One region of the Buttiauxella cochleicola genome, then DNA from elsewhere that is predicted to be linked to it. Evidence: predicted binding sites of a transcription regulator. Region 1 holds the regulator's gene; the other holds the start of a gene.
What was found. The regulator LexA, encoded in region 1, represses DNA repair genes until DNA is damaged. The targets are predictions, from matches to a motif close to TNCTGTATGTACATACAGNA.
Positions count from the first base shown of each region.

Region 1 (4,457 bases):
ATCCAACCTAACGCCAGCCCCCGCAGAGCAAGGAATACCGCCACAGAAAGCCATAACCCGTGGTTGCCTAAATACGGAACCGTGAAGAGCGTTAGCCCGAAACCAACAGCGGCAACCGCCATGCTATTACGCATCTCAGCTCCCCTTGTCGCGCCAATAAACATCCCATCCAGCAAGTAGCACCAGACACCGACTACGGGTAATACAATCTGCCAGTGGAGATAGCGATCGGCCTGTAGCTGTAATTGGGGAATGGACGTCAGAAGAGAAACAATTTGCTCGCCAAATAGGGCATACACCACGGCAAACATGAGCGCGACTAAACCCGCCTGGCGACAGGCAGCACCCCAAACCTCGAGTAGTTGGCCGCGATTCTTTGCGCCATAAGCTTGCCCGGAATGGGCTTCAACGGCATAGGCAAAACCATCAAGCGCATAAGCGGTAAACGTCAGAAGCGTCATTAATACCGCATTGACGGCGACAATTTCGCTACCTAAGCGCGCACCAAAGATGGTCACTGATGCAAAGCACACTTGCAGTAATAACGAGCGCAACATGATGTCCCGATTGAGCGCCAGTAAGCGCCGAACATTGCCACGCCAGGACTGCTTAATCATCTCAAAGCTGATACCACGCATGCCCATAACCTTCTTCACCATCAGCAATCCGATGAAAAATGTCGCGTATTCAGCAGTGACAGTCGCAAGTGCCGCCCCTTGAACATCAAGGTGCAACCCCATAACCAGCCACACATCCAGTACGATATTCAGAACATTGCCGACTACCAGCAAGATAACCGGAGCTCGTGCGTATTGAACCCCTAACAACCATCCTAGTAGAACCAGGTTGGCAAGCGAGGCTGGCGCACTTAGCCAGCGGATTTCAAGAAAGCGTTGTGCTTGTACGAGCACATCCTGATTGCCACCAACAATTTGTAAAGCGAGTGAAATGAGGGGATCGCGCAGTAAGACAATTGCCACCCCTGCCCCAAGTGCCAGCAATAGTGGTTGCACCAGTGCACGAGCTAACGCTGAGGGATTATTGGCGCCAAAAGCCTGAGCAGTTAAGCCTGTGGTACTCATTCGTAAAAACAGCAGCAACATAAACAGGAAGCTGGTTGCTGTCGCACCAATGGCAACACCGCCCAAGTAAACAGGACTATCCAGATGACCAATCACAGCCGTATCGACAAGGCCAAGCAGCGGAACAGTAATGTTGGAGAAAATCATGGGTAAAGCGAGGCGCCAGAGCGCACGATCCGCTGTGGAGAATAATTGCATGACCTCTCCTGAAGGAGATCAAAGAGAATTAAGGCAGTGATGCGCATTCTAAATGCGCATCACCTAAAGAGATTTTACAGCCAGTCGCCGTTGCGAATAACCCCAACAGCCAGCCCTTCAATTGAGAAGTTATGCTCGCGCAGGTCTACCACGATCGGTTCAAACTCACTGTTTTCTGGCAGCAGATGAACTGTATTGCCCTGTTGTTTTAAGCGCTTAACGGTAACTTCATCATCGATACGCGCGACAACAACCTGGCCATTACGCACATCCTGAGTTTTATGAACCGCAAGCAGGTCGCCATCCATAATGCCGATGTCTTTCATTGACATACCGCTGACGCGCAGCAAGAAGTCGGCATTTGGTTTGAACAGTGAAGGATCAACCTGGTAATGGCCTTCGATATGTTGCTGTGCCAGGAGTGGCTCACCTGCAGCAACACGCCCAACCAGTGGAATACCAGTCACTTCTTCCACCAACAGGCGGATACCACGGGATGCACCAGAAACAATTTCAAGCACACCTTTACGGGCAAGTGCTTTTAAATGCTCTTCAGCGGCGTTCGGAGAACGGAACCCCAGACGTTGAGCAATCTCGGCACGAGTCGGTGGCATGCCGGTCTGGCTGATATGATCCCGAATAAGATCAAACACCTCTTGCTGCCTGGTAGTTAACGCTTTCATTCCGCCCCCTGGGTGTTTATACAGTTATGCTGTGAGTATATACAGTCAAAGGTCAATTTGGAACCACAAATTAAGCAAAAAACCAGGCACTTAACTATTCTGGAAAGATCACCGCAAATGCGACCAAAGCAGCGTGACCCAGGTAATTACTGCGAGGATAATTGAAATTAATACAGCGGCCGAGCCCATATCTTTGGCGCGTCCTGAAAGCTCGTGATAATCAGTGCCAACACGGTCGACAAGTGCCTCAATAGCGCTATTGAGGATCTCGACAATCATGACCAGCACGACTGAGCCGATAAGTAGAATGCGGGTAATGGGATCGACATCTAACCAACATGCGATGGCAATGGCGATAACAGCAGAAACGCCTTCCTGGCGGAAAGCTGCTTCGTTGATCCAGGCTGCTTTGAGCCCTTTCCATGAGTAGCCTGCGGCTTTGATGATACGGGTAAGTCCAGTGGTACTGCTCGCCATTTTAGGAAACCTTTTCAAATTATTTGCATCAATGCTTGTCAAAATTATAACGCCACAGAAATCTGGGTGAGATTCTGATATTCTTGCGGCGAATTTGCATCATTAACCTGAGGCTTTACATCGTTTATGTCAGGCTGGCCAAGAATCTACTACAAATTACTTAATTTACCATTAGGCGTTCTGGTAAAGAGCAAGTCCATTCCGGCAGATCCACAGGCCGAACTGGGCTTAGATCCCACACGCCCAATAATGTACGTTCTGCCTTATAACTCAAAGGCGGACTTATTAACCCTGCGCGCGCAATGCCTCGCGCACAACTTGCCCGACCCTCTCGAGCCGTTAGAGATCGACGGTGCGGTATTGCCGCGCTATGTCTTTATCCATGGCGGCCCGCGTGTGTTCACTTATTACACGCCAAAAGAAGAGTCGATCAAGCTGTTCCATGATTATCTCGACTTGCACCGCAGCAATCCAAATCTGGATGTGCAGATGGTGCCGGTATCGGTGATGTTTGGCCGCTCTCCGGGTCGCGAAAAAGGCGAAGTTAACCCGCCACTGAAGATGCTTAACGGCATTCAGAAATTCTTCGCAGTCTCCTGGCTTGGGCGCGACAGCTTTGTGCGGTTCTCTGCACCTGTTTCGCTGCGCCAGATGGCAACCGATCACGGTACAGACAAAAAAATCGCCCAAAAACTGGCACGCGTGGCGCGTATGCACTTTGCTCGCCAGCGCTTAGCGACTGTTGGCCCGCGTCTGCCGGTACGTCAGGATCTGTTCAATAAGCTTTTGGCTTCAAAAGCTATTGCCCGTGCAGTAGAAGATGAAGCGCGCAGCAAGAAAATCTCCCATGAAAAAGCGCAGCAAAATGCTGTTGCCTTGATGGAAGAGATTGCGGCGAACTTCTCTTATGAAGCCGTTCGTTTGACCGACCGCGTATTAGGTCTGACGTGGAACCGTTTGTACCAGGGCATTAACGTTCACAATGCTGAACGCGTTCGCCAACTGGCTCATGACGGCCATGAGATTGTCTATGTGCCCTGCCACCGCAGCCACATGGACTACATGCTTCTGTCTTACGTGCTCTATCACCAGGGGCTGGTTCCTCCGCACATTGCAGCGGGTATCAACCTGAATTTCTGGCCAGCCGGCCCGATTTTCCGCCGCCTGGGCGCGTTCTTTATTCGCCGTACCTTTAAGGGCAGCAAACTCTACTCCACCGTGTTCCGTGAATATCTTGGCGAGCTGTTCAGCCGTGGCTATTCCGTTGAATACTTTGTGGAAGGTGGCCGTTCTCGTACCGGCCGTTTGCTAGACCCGAAAACCGGCACGCTGTCGATGACCATTCAGGCCATGCTGCGCGGCGGTACACGTCCAATTACATTGGTGCCGATTTACATTGGCTACGAGCATGTAATGGAAGTGGGGACTTACGCGAAAGAACTGCGCGGTGCGACTAAAGAAAAAGAAAGCTTCATGCAGATGGTACGTGGGCTGAGCAAGCTGCGTAACCTCGGCCAGGGCTATGTTAACTTCGGCGAACCAATGCCGTTGATGACATTCCTCAACCAGCGAGTGCCTGAGTGGCGTGATTCAATCGACCCGATTGAGGCCATCCGCCCGGCATGGTTAACGCCAACGGTTAATGAAATTGCTGCCGAACTGATGGTGCGTATTAACAATGCAGGCGCGGCAAACGCCATGAACCTGTGCTGTACCGCGCTCCTGGCATCGCGCCAGCGTTCACTGACGCGCGAACAACTGACCGAACAGCTCAACTGTTACCTGAGCCTGTTGCGTAATGTGCCGTATTCACCGGACGCTACCGCACCAGACCAGCCAGCAGAAGCGCTTATCGAACACGCGCTGCAGATGAATAAGTTTGAAGTAGAGAAAGATACGATTGGTGACATCATCATTCTGCCGCGTGAGCAGGCAGTGCTGATGACTTACTACCGTAACAACATCCTGCATATGCTGGTGTTACCTTCTCTGCTGGCTGCAATTATCACGCAGCATC
Region 1 is NZ_JAJSOU010000009.1:37,867-42,323, reverse strand. Features, by position in the region: gene dinF (MATE family efflux transporter DinF) at 1-1,280, opposite strand, end outside; gene lexA (transcriptional repressor LexA) at 1,355-1,963, opposite strand; gene LVQ79_RS13460 (diacylglycerol kinase) at 2,072-2,440, opposite strand; gene plsB (glycerol-3-phosphate 1-O-acyltransferase PlsB) at 2,567-4,457, shown strand, end outside.

Region 2 (4,457 bases), on a different contig from region 1:
AATCACCACGCTGATGATGGAGGTTGGATTCGCCCCAGTCAGGTCAGCAAACGGGTTTTTCGGCACGAATGACAGAATCAGTTGCGGCACGTTCAGGTCAGCCACTTTGCCCACGTACGTGGTTTCAATGGTGCTCAGACGGGCGGTTTCAGCTGTACCTTGTACCAAACCTTCAGCGGTCAGGCCGAACAGGTTGGTCACCAACACGCCGACAAGTGCCGAGATCAAAGTGGTAAACAGCAAGGTCCCGATAGTCAGGAAGCTGATTTTCCCCAATGAAGAGGCATTATGCAAACGAGCTACCGCGCTCAGAATTGAGGCGAACACTAATGGCATGACGATCATTTGCAACAGTTGCACATAACCGTTACCAACGATGTTAAACCACTGGATAGATTGTTTAAGTACCGGGCTGTCTTCGCCATAAATGGTATGCAGCGCAAGGCCAAATACTACGCCCATTGCTAAACCAAGCAGTACTTTCTTTGCCAGACTCCACTGTTTGTGGCGAGTTTGCGCCAGCAACAGCAGCAGAATAACGAACACGATAACGTTCGCTATAAGTGGAAAATTCATCCCCGTATCTCCTGAGTGTTTTTTAAATAGATGGACTGATTGCCATCTTTATTCTGTAAATCGTACCAGAAGCTTAGAACGACACTTATATTCAAAAGGAATTGATTATTACATTTTGAATGGTTTCGTCTAATTATTGTGCTGAATGGTGATTTAAAATGCTGTTGAAGGTCATTTGCATTGAAATTATCACCTGTGATGACCAACGTACCGCACTGTTATCGGGCAAACTTTGCGGCATCCACACAGCCAGACCAAACAGCGCCATACACAAAACGCGTTCAAGTTGGTTGCCTTTTTGCGGTCTGACAATCGGAAAGCGAAAGCGCAAACGGCATGGCCACAGCAGTGGAACACCAGCAGGCGTAAGCATATCTGCCAGAATATGGCTCAAATAACCCAACACCATGCCTTGTAGCGCATCGGCGGGAATAACCCAAGTTTCAGGGACTTTAAGATAGAACAGTGCAAGGCTTGCAAACACCGCAAACAAACTGTGTGTAAAGCCCCTGTGACCGCAGGCTCGGGCAATAGGTTTGGAAATCCACGGCAGACGCTGGCCCAGAAACGACTTTGGATGGTCGATATCTGGTAATAAGCAGGTCAGAATGGCTGACGGCACAATATGCCACCAGTCTCCTTGAGCAAGCACGGGCGTGAGTTCGGCGTTTTTTGCGAAAACTGCGCAGGCAATGGAAAAAAGAAGATGGCCTTCCGCCGTCATGATACTACCTGGATGAAAACTGTCGATTCATACAGTATAGGGATTTTATACAGTAGACGGAAGAGGTGACGGCGTAACATTTTGCTACCGCCGGTAACCCGGCGATAGCGGATTTACCGGGCTAGCCAGCCCCCGTCGACTGCAATGGTATATCCGTTGACGTAATCGGACGCGCTAGATGCGAGAAAAACTATTGGGCCTTGTAGGTCCGCGGGAACGCCCCATCGGCCTGCCGGAATACGGTCTAGTATTTCCTGGCTGCGCACTTCGTCATCACGCAGTTGTTGAGTATTGTTAGTAGCCATATATCCTGGTGCAATAGCATTCACATTAATATTGTGCTGTGCCCATTCGTTTGCCAGCAATCGCGTGACACCGAGCACCGCGCTTTTTGATGCCGTATAAGAGGGAACTCGTATACCGCCCTGGAATGACAACATTGAGGCGATATTAATGATTTTCCCGCCGCCACCTTGCCTGATGAATTGTTTTGCTACCGCCTGAGAGAGAAAGAACACTGATTTAATATTCAGGTTCATCACGTCATCCCAGTTTTTCTCGCTAAATTCAAGGGCGTCCTCGCGGCGAATGGTGCCCGCGTTATTGACCAGAATGTCTATTTTTCCCATTCCCGCCACGGCTTGTTCGATGATGCCCGGAATGACCTCGTGCTGGCTTAAATCTGCCTGGATGGCGAGAAAACGTCGCCCCAGCGCTTCCACTTTTTGTGCGGTTTCGTGCGGGATTTTGCGGTTCACACTAACGATGTCACAACCAGCCTCAGCAAGGCCGATCGCCATTCCCTGACCCAATCCAGTGTCACAACCTGTGACGATAGCGACTTTACCCTGCAGATTAAAAGCATCGAGAATCATAGTTACCCCGGTATCCGGAAAAGCGCATATGCGCGTGTAAATAAAGAATAGATACGGGATGGGGGAAATTCAAATTAATATGAAATAGCGTTTCAATAATTTTGACGGAGGTATGATTTTGAGAAAGATGCGGGGATCCCCGCACCTTATAAAAGATTAGCCAAGCAGGTGTTCGGCGCGTAATTCAACCAGTGACGGCAGTTTTACGTTGGCAAGGCACCAGCGCACATCATCATGGTTTTCTTCGGCGGGAACCACGATTGAACGCATACGCGCAGCTTTGGTGGCAATCATCCCATTTACGGAATCTTCAAGCGTCACACAAGTTAGCGGGTCGACGCCAAGTTTAGCGGCGGCATCCAGGTAAACCTGAGGGTGCGGTTTGCTGTAAGACAGGTGTTCAGCTGAGGCGATGGCATCAAACTGATCACGCAGATCAAACATTTCCAGAACGCGTTCAAGCATATGCAGAGGTGATGCAGAAGCTAAACCTACTTTCAGCCCCTGTGCTTTGCACAATGCAACGGCTTCACGCACGCCTGGCAAGAGAGGGCGTTTCTCTTCAACTAAGGAAATGGCACGGGTAATGACGCGGTTAGTCACTTCTTCACGCGTTGGACCATTCCACGGTTGGTGGGAGAACCACAGGTCGACGACCAGGTCGATACGCAAGCCGAGCGTATCGGGCAGTTCGCAACGGCGGGAGATATCCACGCCAATGCTTGCCATAACCTCTAGCTCTGCTTCATCCCATAACGGTTCTGAATCAATCAACAAACCGTCCATATCAAAAATTGCAGCTACAATTTGGCGAGTAACAGCCATTTAACGACTCCTGTCATTTATGTATTAAAGATAAGATCTCTAATCAATAGCTGGAATTACCTGAGGATGCCACTGCTTTATGAAATTCGCCCGTAAAGCTCAGGCGAAATCACACCGGACAAGGTAGACTTTGTGCGTACAAGTTACGTCTTAACCAAGGGGAACGAATGACGTATCAACAAGCTGGACGCATTGCCGTACTCAAACGTGTGGCTGGCTGGGTAATTTTTATCCCAGCGGTAATTTCTACACTGATTTCGATTTTGAAGTTTATGGATGCGCATAGCGAAAAACAGGCGGGCATTAATGCCGTGATGCTGGATTTTGCTCATGTCATGATTGAGATGATGCGTTTCAATACGCCATTTTTAAATTTCTTCTGGTACAACTCGCCACAACCGGAGTTCCATCAGCAGGCAAACATTCTGTTCTGGGTCATCTACGCGCTGATATTTGTTGGCCTCGCATTACAGGCATCTGGCGCACGTATGAGCCGCCAGGCGAAGTTTCTGCGTGAAGGTGTGCAAGATCAATTGATTCTGGAACAAGCAAAAGGCCCGGAAGGGTTAACGAAAGCGCAGATTGATGCAAAAATTGTCGTGCCGCGACACACGATTTTCCTGCAAATTTTCCCGCTCTATGTTTTACCCATCATCATTATCGTCATCGGCTACTTCTTCTTTTCATTACTGGGTTTCATCTAGAAAACGCCACTCCTGTTTGAGGAGTGGCGAAGTCATTACGCCGCCAGAACTCTATCCAATGCTTTTTCTGCGACCACTAAATGCTGACCGCCAAAAAGAATCGCCCGGTTAAGTAGGGTATAGAGTTGATAGATCGGTTGGCGTAGGAGGAAATCGGCGGGAAGAGGGGATATCGACTGGTAACCGTCGTAGATTTGCGGTGGTTGATCAGGATGCAATGGCAACATTGCCAGATCGCATTCGCGGTCTCCCCAGTAACACGCCGGGTCGTAAATAAATGGACCATCAGGCCCCATTGCGCAATTTCCTGACCACAAATCACCATGTAGCAATGATGGCTGCGGCTGGTGGGAGGCAAGCGTTTGGTGTACAAAATCGACGATGAGATCGATATCACCAAAATGGATCCCTTTTTCAGCGGCGAGTTCTAACTGCCAGCCAATGCGTTGTTCCGCAAAAAATGTAGACCAACGTCGTTGCCAGGCATTGGGTTGAGGGGTAGTGGAAAGATCATTATCAAAATCGAGGCCAAATTGCGGTTGCTCGCTCCATAGATGCAACCGAGCCAGCTGTTGCCCCAGCAAAAAGGCGTTATGCGCATCCAGCGGTTTTGATGGCATGTATTCGAGCAGCAGGAAGCTGTAATCGCGATCGCTGCCAACCGCCCAAACTTTAGGTACGCGTACCGTATTGCTGCGCGAAAGTAACTCAAGCTGGTCGGCTTCAGCAGTGAAGATGGGCAACATTTCACGC
Region 2 is NZ_JAJSOU010000010.1:11,195-15,651, reverse strand. Features, by position in the region: gene LVQ79_RS14265 (L-cystine transporter) at 1-576, opposite strand, end outside; gene LVQ79_RS14260 (metal-dependent hydrolase) at 710-1,300, opposite strand; gene kduD (2-dehydro-3-deoxy-D-gluconate 5-dehydrogenase KduD) at 1,414-2,175, opposite strand; gene hxpB (hexitol phosphatase HxpB) at 2,332-3,000, opposite strand; gene LVQ79_RS14245 (YniB family protein) at 3,168-3,704, shown strand; gene LVQ79_RS14240 (fructosamine kinase family protein) at 3,740-4,457, opposite strand, start outside.
Region 2: the regulator LexA is predicted to act here: its motif matches at 1,318-1,337, upstream of LVQ79_RS14260 (metal-dependent hydrolase).